DNA from 3 places in the Micromonospora sp. R77 genome. Region 3 is predicted to be linked to each of the others. Evidence: riboswitches for the same ligand, from Rfam matches in the RefSeq annotation. Region 3 holds a riboswitch; each other region holds the start of a gene.
What was found. A riboswitch is a leader RNA that binds a small molecule or an ion and turns the genes downstream of it on or off. The one in region 3 is predicted to bind cyclic di-AMP.

Region 1 (6,954 bases), 1.5 Mb from region 3:
GAGGCTGAAGCTGGGTGCGTGGAACTGGGGCAGCCCGACCCAGGCGGCCTCCTTCAGCCCGGTGACCGCCTTCGGGTCGAGGCCGCCGACGAGCGCGGCGAGCAGCCAGCCGACCACCACGCCGAGCAGGATGGAGAGCCGGGCCAGGAATCCCCGGAAGAAGACCGTGGCCAGCAGGATCGCCGCCAGGGTGGCCACCGCGATCAGCGGCTGGGCCTTCACCCCGGTGCCGCTGCCGCCGCCGTCCCAGGCGACCGGGGCCAGGTTGAGCCCGATCAGGGCGACGATCGCGCCGGTCACCACCGGCGGCATCAGCGCGTCGATCCACCGCGCCCCGGCGAGCTGCACGACCACGCCGACCAGGGCCAGCGCCGCGCCGGCCACCACGATGCCGCCGAGCGCCGGGCCGATGTCGCCGCCGGCCTTCGCGGCCAGCACCGGCGCGATGAAGGCGAACGACGAGCCGAGGTACGACGGCAGCCGGTTGCCGGTGATCAGCAGGAAGAGCAGGGTGCCCAGACCGGAGAAGAAGAGCGTGGTGGCCGGCGGGAAGCCGGTGATCAGCGGCACGGTGAAGGTGGCGCCGAACATCGCCACCACGTGCTGCACGCCGACGCCGACCGTACGCGGCCAGGAGAGGCGTTCGGCGGGGTGCACCACGTCGCCGGGCCGGATCGCCCGGCCGTCGCCGTGCACCGCCCACGGCGACCAGCGGGAACGCGGCTCGGTGGGGGTCTGGGTCATGGGGTGCCCTTCGCGTCGTCAGGTGACGGGGGCGTGGTCGACCCTGAGAGTTGTTTCTAGCACGCCGCCGGCTGTCTTCCCCGGTCGGCCGGCCGGCGGTGGGGTCAGGCGACGCCGGCGGGGCGGAACTGGACGCTGACCCGTGGGCCGACCGGGCGGGCGGTCTTGGGGATGGTGTGTTCCCAGGTGCGCTGGCAGGAGCCGCCCATCACCACCAGGTCACCGTGGCCGAGCGGGAACCGCAGGCTGGCCCCGCCGCCGCGCGGGCGCAGCAGCAACGGGCGCGGCGAACCGAACGAGACGATGGCGACCATGGTGTCGGTGTGCGCGGAGCGGCCCAGGGTGTCACCGTGCCAGGCGACGCTGTCCCGGCCGGTGCGGTAGAGGCACATCCCGGCGGTGACGAAGGGCTCACCGAGTTCCGGCGCGTAGTGCTCGGTCAGCGCCGCCCGGGCTTGGGTGAGCACCGGGTGGGGCAGGGGCCGGCCGGCGCCGTACCAGCAGAGCAGTCGGGGGACGTCGACCTCGGCGTCCCACATGGTGCGGCGTTCGGCCCGCCAGGGCACCTCGTGCAGCAGGGTGTCGAGCACCGCGTCGGAGCCGCGCACCCAGCCGGGCAGGTGGTCCACCCAGGCGCCCCGGCTCAGCTCGTACCGGCGCAACCGGCCGGCGAGCGGGCCCAGGGTCGGGCCCTGCTCGGTGAGGTCCAGCATCGAGGGCTGGTAGGCGACGTCGGACACGCGGCCGATGCTACCCGATTCTTCGAACAGGCGTACGACAGCCTGTCCGGGCCGGGCGGTGCGGCCGGCGGGAGATACCTGCCGGTATGGTGCCCGGCATGACCAGCGCCCCGACCACCGCTGCGGCCGTCGTGGCGCCGGCCGCCCCACCACCGGCCCGACTGCCCTCCCTGACCGGGCTGCGCTGGATCGCCGCGCTGCTGGTCTTCGGCTTCCATGCCGCCACCATGCGGATCATCGCGGAGCCCGACTACAAGGCGGTGGTGGACCGGGTGTTCGCCCTCGGCCTGTCCGGGGTCGAGTTCTTCTTCATCCTCAGTGGATTCGTGCTGGTCTGGTCGTTCCGCCCCGGCGAGCGGCGGCGCACCTTCCTGCGCCGGCGGCTGGCCAAGATCTATCCGAACCACCTGCTGATGTGGGCCGTGGTGCTGCTCGTCGGGCTCTGGTTCGCCGATCCGGTCAACCTCTGGGCGGCGGCCGGTAACCTGCTCCTGCTCCAGGCCTGGAACCCCACGCCCGGCTACTTCTACAGCGTCAACACGGTGAGCTGGTCGCTCTCCTGCGAGCTGTTCTTCTATCTCTGTCTGCCCTTCGCGCTGCCGGTGCTGCGCCGGCTGCGACCCGCCGCGCTGTGGGCGGTGGTGGTGGCCGCGCCGCTGCTGATCGTGGCGCTCTGGCCCGGGCAGCGGCTGGTGCCGGAGGAGAGCCGCTGGTGGTTCACCCAGGTCTTCCCGGTGGTGCGGTCGCTGGAGTTCTGGATGGGCGTGGCCGCCGCCGAGCTGATGCGGCGCGGCCGGTGGCGGGGACCGAACCTGACCCTGGCCAGCCTGATCTTCGTGACCACCTGGTTCGTGGCCGCCCAGTGGGTCCGCGCGGAGCTGTGGGCGGCGCTGCTGGCGGTGGCGTACCTCCTGGTCATCACGGCCGCGGCCGACGCGGACGTGCGGGGCCGGCGCACGCCGTGGCGGTCCCGGCCGATGGTCTGGCTCGGCGAGGTCTCCTTCGCCTTCTATCTCGTGCACGTCTTCGTGATGATGACGGCGCTGCGACTGACCGGGCACTGGGGCACCGGCCTGCCCGGCTGGTGGGGGCCGCTGGCGGTGCTCGGCTTCCTGGTGGTGAACCTGCTGCTCGCCGGTGCCCTGCACCGCTGGGTCGAGACCCCGATGATGCGCCGGCTCGGCCCGTCCCGCCGGCCCCGGCCGTCAGTCCCGGTCCAGCGGGCGCCGTCCGGCCCGGCCGTCCGCGCCCACCCGGCAGATCGAGTACGCCGGCCGGCGCGACCCGGCCTGACCGGAGCGCCCGGCCCGGCCGCAGCCCTGCCCGGCGGGCTGCCGGACCTCTGATCGACGTCGGCTCGGCGTGCCGGCGGCGGCCGGCCGTGCGCCGGCCGTCCACTACGAACCTGATGACGAAGATGAATCGGCGCGGACCGTCCACCCTGATCAGTGCCGCGATCGGGCCGGCGCGACACGCCCGGCGGCGGTGCGGGGCGGCGGCATCGGCGGTAGCGTGAAGGCGTGCTTCCGGTCGCGCTCACCTGTCCCGTGTGGTGGGTGGCGCGGTGGATCACCCGCATGCTCACCAGCCTGGCCGTGGCGGTCGCCTGCACCCTCGGCGCGACGGCGCTGCCCGCCCAGGCCGCGCCGCCCTGGACGGCCCCGGCCGGCGAGGCCGCCCTCGTCCGCCGCTGATGACTGGTCCGCCGCGGCACTACCGACCCGCTGGCTGCGGCCCACGCCGACCACCGTCACCGGTCACGCCGCCACCCACCCTGCGGGCTCCGGTCACGGCATCTTCCACACCGCCGGCCGGGTCGCGCCGCCACCCGCGCCGCCGGTTCCGGTCACGCCGTCGCGGCCACGGCCGACGCCGGTCGGGCGGTCGATGCCAGGGGCGGCTCCGGACAGGTGGTCACCGCCCCGGCCCGCGTCGGCCACTCGGCCACCGGCACGGCCGACTCCCGCCCGCCGCCGTCGGCGACCTGCCGGCCCGGGTGGCGGCTCGCGGGGCGCGCGCGCACCGGCCGTACCGGGCACCCCGCAGCACCTCGCGGGCGGGTCGGCACCGTCGGCCCTCGGCTCCCGCGCCCCGCCGGCCCGCTGACGTCGTGCGGGCGGTCGCCCGCGAGCACGCACCACCCGACCTCACCCCCGTATGCACCCGGCGGCACCCGTACCGGTCGTGCCCGTCTCCGGGTCCTGCGGACCTCTTCACCACATCCGCTCCGTGAGGTGCCGACCATGCAGACCGTTCTGTACCAGTTCCTGATCGAGGTCCCGGAGGCCGCCGCCATCTGGTCGGCCCTGCTCCTGCTCGCCCTGCTCCTGCTCGCGGTGCTGGTCGCCCGCCCCGAGCGGGACACCCCGACCGACGACGAGCCGGCCGTCGACCCGGCGGTGGCACAGGCGGCCCAACTGGCCGACCTGCGCCGCTACTGCCGACGAGGTGGCCGTCGCCGCCGCCGGGGCGGCGGAGAACGCCCGCCGGCACCGCGAGCGCTGGCTGGTCGCCCAGGCGGAGGTGGACCGGGCCTGGCGGACGTACGACGAGGCGGAGGTGGCCGCCCGACGCTCGCCGGTGCCGTACTGCCCGCGCCGCGCACCGCGCACCCCGGCCGAGTACGCGTCCCGGGAGCGCTGGCTGCACCACGCCGCGATGACGGCGCACTGGCGGGGCGACCTGACCGCCCGGCAACTCGCCGACGTGCTCGCCCACCGCAACGGGTGGGACCCGCGCCGGCACCCCGCCGAGCAGGAGATCGTGCTGGCCCGGGCGGTACGCGACGGCCGGTCGGCCGGGTACCGGGCCGCCGCCGAGCGGGAGCAGCGGGCGTGGCGGGACGCCGAACTGGCCGCCGAGTCGGCCCGTGCCCTGGCTGTGGAGGCGTACGCGGCGGCGGAGCGGCTGCGCCCCGGCATCGTCCCGGTACGCCGGTCCGAGGCGGTGACCCAGACCTTCGCCCCGGTCGGCGCGCCCGTCCCGCGGACCGCCCGGTGGCGGCCGGCGCGGGTTGGCTGAATTGTGACGTGAAACTGCCGGACCGGATCGCCCCGGAATCGAAAAACGGTCATCCGGGGCGTGGCGGTCCATGCCGTCCCAGGTTGCCGGGTCACCCGCTCCCCGTATGTCCGGTAATCGACCGCCGTTCCTTTCTCGGCTGCTCGTCCCATTGAGTGACGTCAGTGACCTGTCTGTTCCGGTCGGATCCGCAATGTTCGACGTTTACGCAGGTGGGAGCGCTTGGCAGGGCGCGTACCCGCCGGTAGTGTCGGCGCGTCCGGTGCGGTTTCCGATCGCAAGAGGCGACGCCGCGCCGACCCGCTCAATCGTGATCTTCTGCGAACCGGGGACCCATGCACATCCGGGGTGAATCCGCGGGCCACGGCCCGCGGTAGGGCGATCTTCCCGCCCGAATCCGTCAGCTAACCCGGTAGGCGGTGTCGGAAGGAGTTCCGTCTTCGTGCAGCACTCTGCCACCCCTCGACCACACCCCCTCCACGGCGCCGCGGTGCCGTCGCTCGCCCTGTCCGCGAGCTGATACCGGCATCCGCCCGCGCGCCCGACTGACCGGGCGCACCCCTTCCCCGCGGCCCACCCCGCCCACGGATCCGCTCCGTCGCGCGTGAGCATCTCCGCGCGCCGGGCCGGCGTGTGCCGCCCCCACCCCGTGGAGGAAGCCCCCTGTGAAGCACACCCTGAAGCGGCAGCTGCGGCGCCTCGCCACCGAACGTCGCTACCAGATCGTCGCCGGTTCGGCCGCCGCCCTGGTGCTGGCCTCCGGCACCGGCGCCCTGCTGGCGCACGGTGACGACGCCCCCGTCCGCCGGCAGAACACCGCCGCCGTGGCCGACCTGGCCCCGCAGCTCGGTGACGTCGCGGCCGGCACCCAGGCCCGGATCGCCGCCGTCCCGTCCGTCTCGCCCAGCGCTCCGGCGTCGCCCAGCGCCTCGCCCTCGGCGAAGCCGACCAGCGCCAGGCCGACCACGGCCAAGCCGGACCCGGACACCACCCGCAAGGCGGCACCGAAGCCGCCGTCGAAGAAGGTCCTCGACTACACCTACGAGGCACAGACCACGTACTACAACTGCGGCCCGGCTGCGGTGCGCAACGCGCTGAGCGCCGCCGGCATCGAGCGGACCCAGGACGAGCTGGCCGTCGCGCTGGGCACCACCGAGATGGGCACCAACTCGGCCGAGGACACCACCCGGGTGCTCAACCAGCAGGTCAAGGGCAACCCGTACCGGACCCGGATGATCGAGGGCAGCCCGAGCGCGGCGCAGACCGACCGGCTGCGGGCCGACGTGGTCGCGGCGGTCAGCAAGGGCCGGGCCGTGGTGGCCAACGTCGCCGGCGACGCCACCGACACCGACGGCGGCTGGCACTCCTTCCCGGGCGGCCACTACATCGCCGTGGTGGGCTACTCCGACGACGGCCGGACCGTGCGGATCGCCGACTCGGCGGACCCGTCGCTGCCGGCGTACTGGATCAGCACCGTCGAGCTGGCCAACTGGATGGCCACCCGCGGCTACTCCGCCTGATCAACCCCGTTCACCCGTCGGGCGTCGGCTCCTGGAGCCGGCGCCCGACGTCGTCGTCCCCCGGGCCCTCCCCTCGCCGGGTGTCGGATGTCCGCTCTCGCGCGTGGTGTCCGGCCGGTGGCACACTGCGGCGCATGACCGACGACACGGGTGCCCGGCACCTGCTGCTGCTGCACGGGATGGGTGCCACCGGCGAGGTGTGGCTGCCCTGGGCCCCGCTGCTGGAACAGCGCTGGGCGGGCCGGTGGCTCGCCCCCGACCTGGCCGGCCACGGCTGGTCGCCGCCGCTGCCCGCGTACACCTTCGCCGGCCTGGCCGGCGGGTGGCGGCCGACCTGCGGCCGGTCGCCGAGCGGCTGGTCCCCGCGACCGGCTGGTGGTGCTCGGGCACTCGCTCGGCGGGGTGGTGGGGCGCGCTGGCCGCGCGGAGCGTCGGCCTGCCGGTCGACGCGGTCGTCGGGCTCGGCATCAAGACGGTCTGGTCGCCCGCCGAGCTGGCGAAGGCCGCGGAGCTGGCGGCGCGGCCGGTGACCTGGTTCGCCACCCGGGACGAGGCGGCCCGCCGTTACCTGCGGGTGGCCGGCCTGACCGGGCTCTTCGCGCCGGAACACCCGGCGGTCGACGCCGGGCTGCGGCGCGAGGACGGCCGGTGGCGGCTGGCGATGGACCCGGCGGTCTTCGCCGTCGGTGAGCCGCACCTGCCGGCGCTGCTCGCCGCGACCGACGCGCCGGTGCTGCTGGCCCGCGGCGAGCACGACCCGATGGTCACCGACGCCCAGCTCAAGGAGTACGGCGTACCGGTGGCCACCCTGCCCGGCCTCGGCCACAACGCCCACGTCGAGGACCCGGCGGCCGTCCTCGACCTGCTCGACGCCTACCGCTGAGGGTCAGGCGGTGGGGGAGAGGTCCCGCTCGGCGCTGCCCGGGGCG
Region 2 (6,954 bases), 2.5 Mb from region 3:
GGGCGTGGAGTCCGAGGCCGAGCTGCCGTTCGCCGGCCTGCACCTGCTGCTGCACCCGGTGCTGGACCGGCTCGACGCGCTGCCGCAGGTGCAGGCCGAGGCGTTACGCGGCGCGCTGGGGTTGGCCGAGGCCGGTGCGCCGGACCGGTTCCTGGTCGGCCTCGCGGTGCTGTCGCTGCTGTCCGAGCTGGCCGACGACGGTCCGCTGCTGGCCGTCGTGGACGACGCCCAGTGGCTGGACCGGGCGTCCGCCGACGCGCTGCTGTTCGCGGCCCGCCGGCTCGGCGCCGAGCCGGTCGGCCTGCTCTTCGCCGCCCGCCCCGACGGCTTTCCGGCACCCGGGGTGCCGGAGCTGCCGCTGCGCGGGCTGAACCCGGCCGACGCGGCGGCGCTGCTGGCCGCGCACGCCACCGACCTGGACGCCGGTGCACGGTACCGGGTGCTCGCCGACGCCGTCGGAAATCCGCTGGCACTGATCGAGCTGCCGGCGGTCGCGGCGTCCGCCGGGGCGGCGCTGCCCGACCGGCTGCGCGACGCGTTCCAGGCCCGGGTCCGCACCCTGCCCGACGGCGTGCGGACCATGCTGGAGGTGCTCGCCGCCGACGACACCGGCGACCTCGGTGTGCTGCTGCGGGCGGCCGGCAAGCTGGGCGTCGGCAGCACCGACCTGGACGTCGCGGTCCGGGCCGGGCTGGTCACCGCGGACGGCACCGTGGCGTTCCGACACCCACTGGTCCGGGCCGCGGTGTGGCACGGCACGCCGCCCGGCCGGCGGATCGCCGTCCACGACGCGCTGGCCGCCGCACTGGACCGGCCGGGCGACGCCGATCGTCGGGCCTGGCACCTGGCATCGGCGACCACCCGCACCGACGAGCGGGTCGCCGCCGAGCTGGAACGCACCGCGGCGTGGGCCGGCGAGCGCAGCGACCACGCCGCCGCGGCCGCCGCGTACGAGCGGGCCGCGCAGCTCTCCGCCGAACCCGCCGCCCAGCTGCGGCGGCTCACGCTCGCCGCCGAGGCCGCCGCCGAGGCGGGCGACCTGGACCGCTCCGACGCCCTCGCCGCCCTGGCCGAGCGCCCCGGCGCCGACGATCCGGTACTGGCGGCCCGGCTGACCGCGGTGCGCGCCGCGGCGGACTTCGGCGCGGGCGCTGCCGTCCGCGCACGAGCGGCTGCTGCGTGGCGCCGACCGGGTGGCCGACACGGACCGGCACCTGGCGCTGAGCCTGCTCGTGGAGGCGCTGCACGTCGGCTGGTACGCGGGCGAGCGGCAGCTGGCGGAGTCGGTGGCGCGGTTGCGGTCGGCGCTGGTGCCCGACGACCCGCTGACCCCGCTGGCCCGGTTGTCGATGCACGCCGTCACCCCGATCGTCGGCGTGACCGACGAGGGCGGCGGGGTCGACTGGGCCGAGCCCGGCGCGGTGGCCGGGGTGGCCCGTGGGGCGGCGGACGAGCCCGGCGTCGCGATCCTCGTGGCGGGGATCGGGCTGATCCTCGGTCAGGAGACGGTCACCGTCGAGCTGGCCGAGGAGCAGGTGGAGTCGGCGCGTCGGCAGGGCCGGGTGGGCTGGCTGCCGCAGGCGTTGTTCTACCTGGCGTGCGGCTGGCAGTTCGCCGGCTGGCCGGCCCAGGCCACCGCGGCGGCACAGGAGGCCCTGGCGATCGCCCGCGACACCGACCAACGCCAGTGGATCGACCGGCTCGGCGAACCGCTGGCGTACCTGGCCGCGGTGGCCGGGGACACCGACGGGTGCCGCCGGATCACCGACGAGGCGCTCGCCCGGGTGGCGGGCGGCGACCCGGCCTGGCAGGTGCCCTGGGTGTACGCCGCACTCGGCCTGCTGGAGCTCGGTCAGGGCCGCGCGGATTCGGCGCTGATGTGGCTGGCGCCGCTGGCCGAGGGCCGGGCCCGGTTCCACGTCTCGGCCACCCGGAGCACACCGGACCTGGTCGAGGCCGCGGTGCGGGCCGGTCGGCCGGCCGAGGCGGCCGAGGCGTTCCGCCAGTACGAGCGCTGGGCCGCGCACGCACGGCAGCCGTGGATCGACGCGGTCGTGCTGCGCTGCCGGGCGTTGCTCGGCCCGGACGAGACGGCGGGTGAGTCGTACGCCGCGGCGCTGTCGGCGTACCGCCGGCTCAACCGGCCGTTCGACGAGGCCCGCACGGCGCTGCTGTACGGGGAGTGGCTGCGCCGGGCCCGCCGTCGGGCGGAGGCGCGGACCTATCTGGACGCCGCGCTGGACGGCTTCGAGAAGCTGGAAGCGGTGCCGTGGGCGGCGCGGGCGCGTACCGAGCTGGGTGCCGCCGGCACCCCGGCGCCGCACCGGCCGACCGGCCTGGCCGCCCGGCTCACCCCGCAGGAGCTGCAGATCGTCACGCTCGCTGCCAGCGGTCTGTCCAACAAGGACATCGCCACGCGGCTGTTCCTGTCCGCCCGTACGGTCGGCTATCACCTGTACAAGGCGTACCCGAAGCTCGGAGTGGTCTCCCGCGCCGAGCTGTCCGATCTGGACCTCGCGGCGGTGTGACCGCACCCGATAGCCGCATCGCCCGGCGGTTCCGGAACCGCCGCATCGTTCCTAGTCGATGAAAGCTGGCATAGGGTGCCGGTGAACGGCCTCAGCGTTCCTCCGGAAGGAGCGACCCGTGATCCGTCACCGCCGCCACCGCCCCCTCGCCCTCGTCGGCCTCCTCGTCGCGGTCACCGCCCTGGTCGCGCCCGCGCCGGCCACCGCCGCCGGCCTGCCCTACCAGGACCCGACCCTGCCCGTCGCCACCCGCGTCGCCGACCTGCTCTCCCGGATGACTTTGGACGAGAAGCTCGGCCAGATGACCCAGGCCGAGCGCGGCTCGGTCACCGCCGCCGACCTCACCACCTACCGGCTCGGCTCGCTGCTCTCCGGCGGCGGCTCCGCGCCCACGCCCAACACCGCCACCGGCTGGGCCGACATGTACGACGGCTTCCAGCGGGCCGCCCTCGCCACCCCGCTGGCCATCCCGATGATCTACGGGGTGGACGCGGTGCACGGGCACAACAACGTCCACGGCGCGACGATCTTCCCGCACAACATCGGCCTCGGCGCGACCCGCGACCCGGCCCTGGTGCAGCAGATCGGGCAGGCGGTGGCCGAGGAGGTCAGCGGCACCGGCGTCGACTGGGACTTCGCCCCCTGCCTCTGCGTGGCCCGCAACGACCGGTGGGGCCGCACCTACGAGTCGTTCGGCGAGACCCCGGACCTGCCGTCGAGCATGTCCACCCTGGTCACCGGCCTGCAGGGCAGCACCCTCGGCGGACCCACCTCGGTACTGGCCACCGCCAAGCACTACGTCGGCGACGGTGGCACCACCGGCGGCGTCGACCAGGGCGACACCCGGCTCAGCGAGGCCGACCTGCGCGCCGTCCACCTGCCGCCGTTCCAGGCCGCCGTCCAGCGCGGGGTCGGCTCGGTGATGATCTCCTACAGCAGCTGGAACGGCGTGAAGATGCACGGCAACCAGTACCTGATCACCACCGTCCTCAAGGGCGAACTCGGCTTCTCCGGCTTCGTCGTCTCGGACTGGAACGGCATCGACCAGATCGACGGCGCTGCCGGCTTCACCGCCGCCGAGGTCACCGCCGCGATCAACGCCGGCATCGACATGGTGATGGTGCCGACCGCCTGGAAGACCTTCCTCAGCACGCTCCGCGCCGAGGTGCAGAACGGCCACGTCCCGCTGAGCCGGATCGACGACGCGAACCGGCGCATCCTCACCAAGAAGTTCGAGCTGGGCCTCTTCGAGCGGCCGTACACCGACCGGAGCTGGACCCCGACGGTGGGTAACGCCGCCCACCGGGCGTTGGCCCGGCAGGCCGTCCGCGAGTCCCAGGTGCTGCTGAAGAACTCCGGCGGCGTGCTGCCGCTGGCCCGGGACAACAACAAGATCCTCGTGGCCGGCAAGAACGCCGACAACATCGGCAACTCCAGCGGCGGCTGGACCATCTCCTGGCAGGGCTCGTCCGGCGCGATCACCCCCGGCACCACCATCCTGCAGGGCATCCGCGCGGCGGTCGGTCCGACCACGACCGTCACCTACAACCAGCGCGGCACCGGCATCGACCGCAGCTACCGGGCCGCGATCGCGGTGGTCGGCGAGACGCCGTACGCCGAGGGGCAGGGCGACCGGACCGGCAGCATGAGCCTGGACCGGGACGACCTGCGGACCATCTCGACGCTGCGCAACGCGGGCGTGCCGGTGATCGTGGTGCTGGTGTCCGGCCGTCCGCTGGACATCGCCACCGAGCTGCCCCGCTGGGACGCGCTGCTGGCGTCCTGGTTGCCCGGCACCGAGGGTGCCGGGGTGGCGGACGTGCTCTTCGGCGCCGCGCCGACCGGCAAACTGCCGATGACCTGGATGAACTCGGTCAGCCAGCAGCCCATCAACGCCGGCGACGGTCAGCTGCCGCTCTTTCCCCAGGGCTTCGGCCTGACCTACTGACCACGCCCGTGGACTGTCCGACCGGGAGCTTGTAAGGCACGTTTCCGCACCCCGCAACTCGAAAACTCGTGCCGTCGCTCGGCCGGGTGAAGAACTTCACAAGAAGTGGGCGATCGCCCGAAACCGTTCCTAACGTCGTATGTGTTCGCGATCGCGGACACCACGGACCGGCAACGCCTAATCCCGCCGCCGGTCCGGAGGTACCTGGACCTCAGGCGGGAGCGGGGGACCCACACGTTCCTCGGTGCTCGACACCTCGGGGTGAAGCCGCCGACCGGCGGCCGGGCTCCTCGGCCCGAACCCGACAGCTCACCTCGTCGGCGTGGAGGAAACCACACATGGCTACTGCACACATCGGACGCCACCGCCGGACCGACGCCCGTCGGGTCGCGGTCGGCGCGCTCGTCGTCGGCGCCGCCACCGGGGCCGCCGCGATCCTCGGCCCGGTCGCGCCGGCCAGCGCGGCCAGCGTCAACTGGGACGCCGTCGCCCAGTGCGAGTCCGGCGGCAACTGGCACATCAACACCGGCAACGGCTACTACGGCGGCCTGCAGTTCAGCAAGAGCACCTGGAACGGCTACGGCGGCCAGAAGTACGCCAGCCGCGCCGACCTGGCCAGCCGCGGCGAGCAGATCGCCGTGGCCGAGAAGGTCCTCGACGGGCAGGGCATCGGCGCCTGGCCGGTCTGCGGCAAGAAGGGCGGCTCCACCAAGCACTACGCCACCAAGGACTCGGGCTCGAAGTCGAAGAAGGACTCCGGCACGAAGTCCCGTTCGGACTCCGGGCACAAGGCGAAGGCGGAGGAGCGCTCCTCGCGCAGCGAGCAGCCCGCCACCCGCAGCTACCGGCGTACCGCGCCGGCCACGGGCGGCGCCGCCGGCGCGTACGTGGTGAAGCCGGGCGACACGCTGTCGATGATCGCCGACGCGAAGGACCTCGCCGGTGGCTGGCACGCCCTGTACGAGCGCAACAAGCGCGTGGTCGGCGCCGACCCGGGTCTGATCTTCCCGGGTCAGCAGCTCCGGCTGCGCTGATCCCCGCGACCGCGCACCGGGTCCGCCCGGGTACGGATCGACCGCGAACGCCCGGCCGGGTCACCGGCCGGGCGTTCGGCCGTCCGGCCCGGTGAGTGCCGTCCGGTCGGACCGGACGAAAGGGTTTGTCCGGGCCGGACCGGGGCATCCGGGAGCATGTCGTCCGTCGTCGAGGACCCGCCGCTGCCGACGCACCTCCAGTTGGAGATCACCTCGGCCTGCAACCTGCGCTGCCTGATGTGCCTGGTGCGCTACCGGAATGCGGGCCAGTGCTCCGGCCTTCTGGCCGGGGGTGAAGGCCCGCGTTGGGAGGGCCGTCAAGGCTCGAGCAGTGTCTTAAGCTCGACGGTTCTGCTGTTCGATGTACTGCTTCAGGACGCTCGGCGGTGGCCCGTCGATGGATCCGGCGAAGTACGAGCCTGACCACAGTTTGGTGTCCCGGTAGTAGTGGGGCGCGAGGTCGGGGAACTCCTGTCGTAGGCGGCGCGAGGACACGCCTTTGAGCGAGTTGACCAGCCGGGCCACGGCCATCTTGGGTGGGTAGTTGACCAGTAGGTGGACGTGGTCGTTGTCGCCGTTGAACTCGATGAGTTCGGCTTCGAAGTCACGGCACACGTCCCGCATGATCGTCTCCATGCGGGACAGGTGCGGGTCGGTAAACACCTTGTGGCGGTACTTTGTCACGAAGACCAAGTGGACGTGCATTGCGAAAACACAGTGCCTGCCGGTGCGGATGCCTTCGAGCTCTGCCATAAACCAAGATGGTACGGTGCTGTTTGTGCAGCTCCGTTACCGCTACCGCGTCTACCCGACGCCCGGCCAGCAGATCGCACTGGCTCGGGCGTTCGGGTGCGCACGGGTGGTGTTCAACGACGGGCTGCGCGCACGGCAGCAGGCACACGAGGCCGGCTTGCCGTACATCTCAGACGGCGACCTGTCCAAGCAGGTGATTACGCGGGCGAAGCTGACGCCGCAGCGGGCGTGGCTGGGCGAGGTCTCGGCGGTCGTGCTGCAACAGGCCTTGGCCGACCTGAATACCGCATACCGCAACTTCTTCGCCTGGGTCACAGGCAGGCGCAAGGGTCGCAGGGTCGCCCCGCCGCGGTTTCGGTCGCGTAAGGACAACCGGCAGGCGATCAGGTTCACCAGGAACTCCCGGTTCAAGGTTCTCGACAACGGCCGCCTGCGCCTGCCGAAGATCGGCGACCTGGAGGTGCGCTGGTCACGTGCCCTGCCGTCCGATCCGTCGTCGGTGGCGATCATCCGGGATGTGGCGGGCCGGTACTTCGCTTCATTCGTGGTGACCACGGGCGAGGAGGAGACGCTGCCGCCGGTCGAGTCCGAGGTTGGTATCGATCTCGGGCTGATGCATTTCGCCGTCCTGTCGGACGGTACGAAGGTGACCGCGCCGAGATTCCTGCGTCGGGCCGCCCGCAAGCTCAAG
Region 3 (6,954 bases):
GCGGCGAGCGGCAGCGCGACCACGTTGTAGCCCGCCGCCCAGGCCAGGTTCTGCACCATCTTGCGGTACGACGCCCGGGAGAGCCGGACCACGCCGGCCACCCCGCGCGGATCCGAGGAGGCGAGCACCACCCCGGCCGACTCGATCGCCACGTCCGTACCGGCCCCGATGGCGATGCCGACGTCCGCCCGCGCCAGGGCGGGGGCGTCGTTCACCCCGTCACCGACCATCGCCACGGTCAGTCCGCGCCGCTGGAGTTCGGTGACCTTGGCGTCCTTGTCGGCGGGCAGGACCTCGGCGAAGACCTCGTCGACGCCGGGCCGGAAGCCCAGGTCGGCGGCGACCGCCTCGGCGACCGGCCGGGCGTCACCGGTGATCATGGCGATGGTCCGGACGCCCTGCGCCCGCAGCTCGGCGATCGCCTCCCGGGCCTCGGGGCGTACCTCGTCGGCGAGGGCGAGCGCGCCCAGCACGGTGTCCGGCAGGCGGACCAGGTGCAGCACGGCCGACCCCCGCTCCGCCCAGCGCCCGGTGACCCGGGCGAGGTCGTCCGGCAGTCGTACGCCCAGCTCGCGCAGGAGGGCCGGGCCACCGACGGCGTACTCGGCGCCCTCGACGGTGGCCTGCACGCCGCGGCCCGGCAGCGACCGGAAGCCGCTCGCTCGCCCGGGCCGGCCCGCCGGCCGACCCGGCGGCGGCGACAATCGCCCGGGCGAGCGGGTGCTCGCTGTCCGCCTCCACCCCGGCGGCCAGCCGCACCACCTCCGGCCCGGCCACACCGGCCGTCCCGGCCACCTCGGTGACGACGTGCCGGCCCCGGGTCAGCGTGCCGGTCTTGTCGAAGAGCACCGCGTCGACCAGGCGCATCCGCTCCAGGGCCAGCCGGTCGCGGACCAGGATGCCGGAGCGGGCCGCCAGGGCGGTGGAGAGGGCGATCACCAGCGGGATGGCGAGGCCGAGCGCGTGCGGGCAGGCGATCACCAGCACGCTCACCGTCCGCACCACCGCCTCGCCGACGTTGCCGAGCAGGCTCCAGACCAGCACGGTGACCACGGCGGTGCCGACGGCGACATAGAACAGCCACGCCGCGAAGCGGTCGGCGAGCACCTGCGCCCGTCCGCCGGCCTGCTGCGCCTGGGCGACCAGCCGCTGGATCCCGGCCAGCGTGGTCTCCTCGCCGAGCGCCTCCACCCGGACCCGGATCGCCGAGTCGGTGGCGACGGTGCCCGCCACCACCCGATCCCCGACCGACCGGGCAACCGGACGGGACTCCCCGGTGATCATGGATTCGTCCAGCTCGGCGCCGCCGTCGACGATCCGTCCGTCGGCCGGCACCCGGCCGCCGGGGCGGACCAGCACCACGTCGTCGAGCCGCAGCTGCGCGATCGGCACCCGTTCGGTGCCCCCGTCGGGCCGTACCCGCTCGGCGTCGTCGGGCAGCAGCGCGGCCAACGCGGCCAGCGCCCCCCGGGCCTGCCCGACGGCCTTCATCTCCTGCCAGTGGCCGAGCAGCATGATGGTCACCAGGGCCGCCAGCTCCCACCAGAAGTCCAGGTCGAACGCGCCCAGGCTGGTGGCCAGCGACGCACCGTACGCGACGGTGATGGCCATCCCGATCAGCAGCATCATCCCCGGGGCGCGGTCCCGCACCTCGCGGACCGCCCCGACCAGGAACGGCCAGCCGCCCCACCAGAACACCACCGAGCCGAGCACCGGCCCGACCAACGACCGGCCAGGGAACTCCAGCGAGTAGCCGAACCAGTCCATCACCATGTGGCTGGTCAGCACCACCGGCACGGTCAGCACCAGGCAGAGCCAGAAGCGTCTCCGGAACATCTCCGGGTCGTGCCCGGCGTGCTTGTCGTGCCCGCCCGCCCCGCCGTGGCCACCCGCCTGCCCGGCGTGGCCGGTCGAGTACCCGGCGTGACCGGTCGCCTGCCCGTGCTCCGTCATGCCTTCACCATGCCGCCCGCCGCCGCGTCGGGTGGCCGGACGCCCCGAGGAGTACGGAGGTCGGATGGTGACACTGCGCAGCGTGACGGCCGGTGTTAAACGCGATGCTGGTCACGCTGGGTCGCAGCGAAATACCGCGTTTGGTGGGCTTCAGGACGTAGCTGCCCGGGAGTGCTCTCGGGTAACCTCGCTGCCGGTCACCGCCGAAGGCGCGCACCGGCGCCTGCGGTGCCGCCGCCCAATCGCCGCACGGCGAACCGGGGAACCAGGTACATGGGGTGAATCCGCGCGAGCGGTAGGGGCCACTTCCGTCCCGAACCCGTCAGCTAACCCGGTCGGCGGTCGACGGAAGGGAACACTGTGACGGCACCCCTGCGCCGCTGGTTGACACCCGTGGTGGCCGTGCTCGCCGCCTTCGCTGTCGTGGCCGGCCCCACCCCGGCGACGGCCGCCCCGACCACCCCCGCCCCCTCGGGGCACGAGGAGGACGACGAGCCGGCGCTGATCACCGACGTGATCGACGCGGCCAACCGGGGCTACATCCAGGCGAAGGCGAAGCTGGCCAAGTCCGAGGAGCGGCAGCGCCAGCTCGCCGCCGAGGAACGCCGGGCCAAGGACGAGCTGGAGGCCCTGAAGCCCCAGGTGGCGCAGATCGCCGCGCAGTCGTACCGGACCGGCCGGATCGGCGCGATGGCCATGCTGCTGGAGAGCAACGCGCCGGACTCGTTCGTGAAGCGGGCCGCCGCGCTGGACGAGCTGAACATGGTCAACGAGCAGAAGCTCGCCGACGTCAGTGCGGTGCGCAACCGCGCCGAGCAGGCCCGGCTGGCGGTCGAGGCCGAGGTACGCGAGCAGGCGAAGCTGACCAACGAGATGGCCCGCAAGAAGAACGAGGCGGAGAAGTCGCTCGCCCTGGTCGGCGGGCTGGGCTTCACCGGTGGTCTGGTCTCGGCCACCTCCCCGGTCGCCCGGGTCGCCCCCGGTCGCGGCTCCGACGGTGACTGGCGTCCGGAGTCGTGCAGCGAGAACGATCCGACCACCTCCGGCTGCATCACCCCGCGCACGCTGCACGCGTACAAGGAGGTCAAGCGGGCCGGCTTCAACCGCTTCGTCGGCTGCTACCGGCCGGGTGGGCCGTGGGAGCACCCGAAGGGCCGGGCCTGCGACTGGTCGTTGCAGAACAGCGGCTTCTCCCCCTGGCACAACAACGACACCCGCCGGTACGGCAACAACCTCGCCGCCTTCCTGATTCGCAACGCCGACCGGCTCGGCATCTACTACGTGATCTGGAACCGGCAGATCTGGTTCCCGGCGACGGGGTGGAAGTCCTACAGCGGCCCGTCCAACCACACCGACCACGTACACATGTCGTTGCTCTGAGCCGGCGACGTACGACGAAGGGGCCGTCCCCGCGATCACGCGGGGCGGCCCCTTCGTTCTGGTCCGAGGGCGCTCAGCCGGTGACGGCGGGAGCGGTCCGGTCCGTCGCGGTCTGCTCGCCCGCCGGCACGGTGGTCACCGTGCGCACCTCGCCGGCGCTCAGCCGGTACGACATGCCGACCACCGCGCACCGCCCGGCGGTGACCCGCTCGGCCAGCACGGTGGAGTTCGCCAGCAGCGCCTCGACGGTCTGCGCGATGTGGATGTCGACGATCCCGTCGATGGTGGTGACGCCCTGCTCGGCGGCCCGCTGCAGGCTCGGCACGACGGCGTCGACCACCGCCCCGAGGTGGCCGGCCGGCGGCGTGCCGGTGGTCGCCACGTCCCTGGCGGCCTGCACGGCGCCGCACGAGTCGTGGCCGAGCACCACGATCAGCGGGGTGCCGAGCACGGTCACCGCGTACTCGACGCTGCCGAGCACCTCGGGGCCGACCGTGTGGCCGGCCGTCCGGACCACGAAGAGGTCACCGAGGCCACGGTCGAAAATGATCTCGGCGGCGAGCCGGGAGTCCGAGCACCCGACGATCACCGCGAACGGGTGCTGCCCGTCGGCGACCGCCGTCCGGTGGTCGGCGTCCTGGTTGGGGTGGCGCGGCGCGCCGCCGACGAATCGCCGGTTGCCCGCGTACAGCTCGGCGAGCGCCTGCTCCGGAGTGTTCGGGGTCATCCCCACCTCGTCCCTGGCACGAAAACGACCTGGTCAGCCCGGCCGGCGACGGAGGCGGCCTCGCCTCCACCGTCACACGCAGCGAAAGATACGTCAAGATTTACGTGATCCACATTTCACGCGTCGGAAATCCCTTGACCCTCAGTGGTCACGCGCGTGCCGAAGGCACCGTCGGGCCGAGGCCCGCACCCGGAACCACGAGGAGGGCCCTACCATGTCCGACATGGCGACGACAGCAGGCGAGAACGGGAGCAGCCGGAACTGGACGTTCCTCACCAACCACGGGCACGTGCTGCTCGCCATCGCGCGTAACCCCACCGCCCGGCTGCGCGACGTCGCCGACGAGGTCGGCGTGACCGAGCGGGCCGCCCAGGCGATCGTCGCCGACCTGGAGGCCGACGGCTATCTGCACCGCACCCGGGTCGGCCGGCGCAACGAGTACACGGTGAACCCGAGCGGGCACTTCCGGCACCCGGCCGAGGCGGCCCAGCGGATCGGCGCCCTGCTGGCGCTCTTCACCGACGAGCCGGCGGGCGACTCCACCAGCAGCTGAGACCGCCGGGGCGGGCAGCATCCGCACCCCGGCGCGCACCCGCACACCCAGGTATACGTACTAGGTATACCTCATGTGTATAGTCCCCGGCATGTCGATCGGTCACACCTTTCTCGGCCTGTTGGAGTCGAGCCCCCGCCACGGGTACGACCTCAAACGGGCGTACGACGAGCGGTTCGGGCAGGCCCGCCCGCTCCCCTTCGGCCAGGTCTACGCGACGCTGTCCCGGCTGCTGCGCAACGGCCTGGTGGAGGTCGAGTCGGTCGAGCCGGGCGAAGGCCCGGAACGCAAGCGGTACGCGATCACCGACGCCGGGATCACCGACGTCCAGCAGTGGCTGTCCCAGCCGGAGAAACCCGAGCCCTACCTGCAGAGCACCCTCTACACCAAGGTGGTGCTCGCCCTGCTGACCGGTCGCCCGGCGGCCGACCTGCTGGACACCCAGCGCGCCGAGCACCTGCGGCTGATGCGTGAGCTCACCCGCCGCAAGACCCGCGGCGACCTCGCCGACCAGCTGATCTGCGACCACGCGCTGTTCCACCTGGAGGCGGACCTGCGCTGGCTGGAACTGACCGCCGCGCGCCTCGACGAGCTGGCGAAGGAGCTGCGCCGATGACCGGGGAGCCACTGCTGGTCGCCGAGGAGCTGCACCGGTCGTTCGGCCCGACGCCCGCGCTGGCCGGCGCCTCGCTGGCCGTACGGGCCGGTGAGGTGGTCGCGGTGATGGGGCCGTCCGGCTCCGGCAAGTCCACCCTGCTGCACTGCCTCGCCGGCATCGTCACGCCCGACTCGGGCACGGTGCGCTACCGGGGCGTCGACCTGGCCACCCTCTCCGACGCGGGACGCAGCGCGCTGCGTCGTCGGGAGTTCGGCTTCGTCTTCCAGTTCGGGCAGCTCGTCCCCGAGCTGACCTGCCTGGAGAACGTGGCGCTGCCGCTGCGGCTGGAGCGGGTACGCCGACGCGAGGCCGAGCGGCGGGCCGCCGAGTGGCTGGACCGGCTGGAGGTGGGCGACGTGGCCGGCAAGCGACCGGGCGAGGCGTCCGGCGGGCAGGGCCAGCGGGTGGCGGTCGCCCGGGCACTGGTCGCCGGCCCCGGGTGGTCTTCGCCGACGAGCCGACCGGCGCGCTGGACTCGCTCAACGGCGAACGGGTGATGCGGCTGCTGACGGCGGCGGCCCGGGACAGCGGCGCCGCGGTGGTGCTGGTCACCCACGAGGCGCGGGTGGCCGCGTACTCCGATCGGGAGGTCGTGGTCCGCGACGGCCGGGCCCGCGACCTGGAGCGGGCGGCGTGACCGGCGTGGCGACGCCGCGGCGCGGTGGCCGGCTGCGGGCCGGCGTCGGCGACCTGCTGCTCGGCGCGCGGCTGGCGTTCACCGGCGGCCGGGAGGGCTGGACCCGGACCGCGCTGACCGCGCTCGGCGTCGGCATCGGGGTGGCGATGCTGCTGCTGGCCGCGGCGGTCCCCGGCGCGCTCGACGCCCGGCAGGAGCGGGGCGCGGCCCGCAACGACCAGGGCCAGGGCGCGGAGCTGCAGACGGCAGCAGCGAACACCATGCTGGTGACGGCGGTGGACACCGCCTTCCGGGAGCGCCCCGTCCGGGGGCGGATCCTCCACCCGGAGGGGCCCGCCGCGCCCGTCCCGCCCGGCCTGACCGCGCTGCCGCGCGACGGGGAGGTGGTCGTCTCCCCGGCACTGCGGGAAGTGCTCGACTCGCCCGACGGCGCGCTCCTCGCGCCCCGGCTGGGCGGGGCGCGGGTGGTCGGCACGATCGGCCGGGACGGGCTGGCCGGCCCGCACGAACTCGCCTTCTACCTTCGCGACGACGACGTGCCGACGGAGTCGGCGGTGCGGATCGACGGCTTCGGCGGCGGATCGCCGGGCGAGGAGTTCGGCCCGCTCCTGGTGCTCCTGGTGGTCGTCGTCTTCGTGGTGCTGCTGCTGCCGATCGTGGTCTTCCTGGGCGCGGCGGTCCGCTTCGGCGGGGAGCAGCGGGACCGCCGGCTGGCCGCACTGCGGCTGCTCGGGGCGGACACCGCGATGGTGCGCCGGATCGCCGCCGGGGAGGCGGCCGCCGCCGCCCTGCTCGGGCTGGGCGTCGGCGGCGTGCTCTTCGCGGCCGGCCGCCGGCTGGCCCCGCTGGTCACCCTCGCCGACATCAGCGTGTACGCCGACGACCTGCGTCCCCTGCCGGCACTGGTGGCGGTGGTGGCGCTCGCCGTACCACTGCTCGCGGTGGGGGTGGCGCTGCTGGCCCTGCGCCGGGTGGTGGTCGAGCCGCTGGGGGTGAGCCGCCGGGCCACCCCGGTCCGGCGCCGGCTCTGGTGGCGGCTGCTGCTG

Region 1: linked by a shared signal. The riboswitch ahead of MRQ36_RS22635 (C39 family peptidase) and the one ahead of MRQ36_RS15595 (hypothetical protein) in region 3 are both predicted to bind cyclic di-AMP.
Region 2: linked by a shared signal. The riboswitch ahead of MRQ36_RS26815 (transglycosylase family protein) and the one ahead of MRQ36_RS15595 (hypothetical protein) in region 3 are both predicted to bind cyclic di-AMP.

The regions. Positions count from the first base shown of each region.
Region 1 is NZ_JALDST010000001.1:4,792,598-4,799,551, forward strand. It holds gene MRQ36_RS22605 (uracil-xanthine permease family protein) at 1-744, opposite strand, end outside; gene MRQ36_RS22610 (alpha-ketoglutarate-dependent dioxygenase AlkB) at 849-1,484, opposite strand; gene MRQ36_RS22615 (acyltransferase) at 1,583-2,830, shown strand; gene MRQ36_RS22620 (hypothetical protein) at 3,005-3,178, shown strand; gene MRQ36_RS22625 (hypothetical protein) at 3,698-3,901, opposite strand; gene MRQ36_RS22630 (hypothetical protein) at 3,933-4,505, shown strand; cyclic di-AMP (ydaO/yuaA leader) riboswitch at 4,797-4,939, shown strand; gene MRQ36_RS22635 (C39 family peptidase) at 5,171-6,025, shown strand; gene MRQ36_RS22640 (alpha/beta fold hydrolase) at 6,225-6,908, shown strand; gene MRQ36_RS22645 (CDP-glycerol glycerophosphotransferase family protein) at 6,912-6,954, opposite strand, start outside.
Region 2 is NZ_JALDST010000001.1:5,781,403-5,788,356, forward strand. It holds partial or broken gene MRQ36_RS34130 (ATP-binding protein) at 1-238, shown strand, start outside; gene MRQ36_RS34135 (LuxR family transcriptional regulator) at 1,194-2,528, shown strand; gene MRQ36_RS26810 (glycoside hydrolase family 3 N-terminal domain-containing protein) at 2,647-4,476, shown strand; cyclic di-AMP (ydaO/yuaA leader) riboswitch at 4,641-4,814, shown strand; gene MRQ36_RS26815 (transglycosylase family protein) at 4,815-5,510, shown strand; gene tnpA (IS200/IS605 family transposase) at 5,847-6,263, opposite strand; gene MRQ36_RS26825 (transposase) at 6,280-6,954, shown strand, end outside.
Region 3 is NZ_JALDST010000001.1:3,323,181-3,330,134, reverse strand. It holds gene MRQ36_RS34455 (HAD-IC family P-type ATPase) at 1-629, opposite strand, end outside; partial or broken gene MRQ36_RS34450 (HAD-IC family P-type ATPase) at 721-1,491, opposite strand; cyclic di-AMP (ydaO/yuaA leader) riboswitch at 2,179-2,309, shown strand; gene MRQ36_RS15595 (hypothetical protein) at 2,314-3,333, shown strand; gene MRQ36_RS15590 (carbonic anhydrase) at 3,407-4,060, opposite strand; gene MRQ36_RS15585 (MarR family winged helix-turn-helix transcriptional regulator) at 4,275-4,613, shown strand; gene MRQ36_RS15580 (PadR family transcriptional regulator) at 4,705-5,229, shown strand; partial or broken gene MRQ36_RS15575 (ABC transporter ATP-binding protein) at 5,226-5,908, shown strand; gene MRQ36_RS15570 (FtsX-like permease family protein) at 5,905-6,954, shown strand, end outside.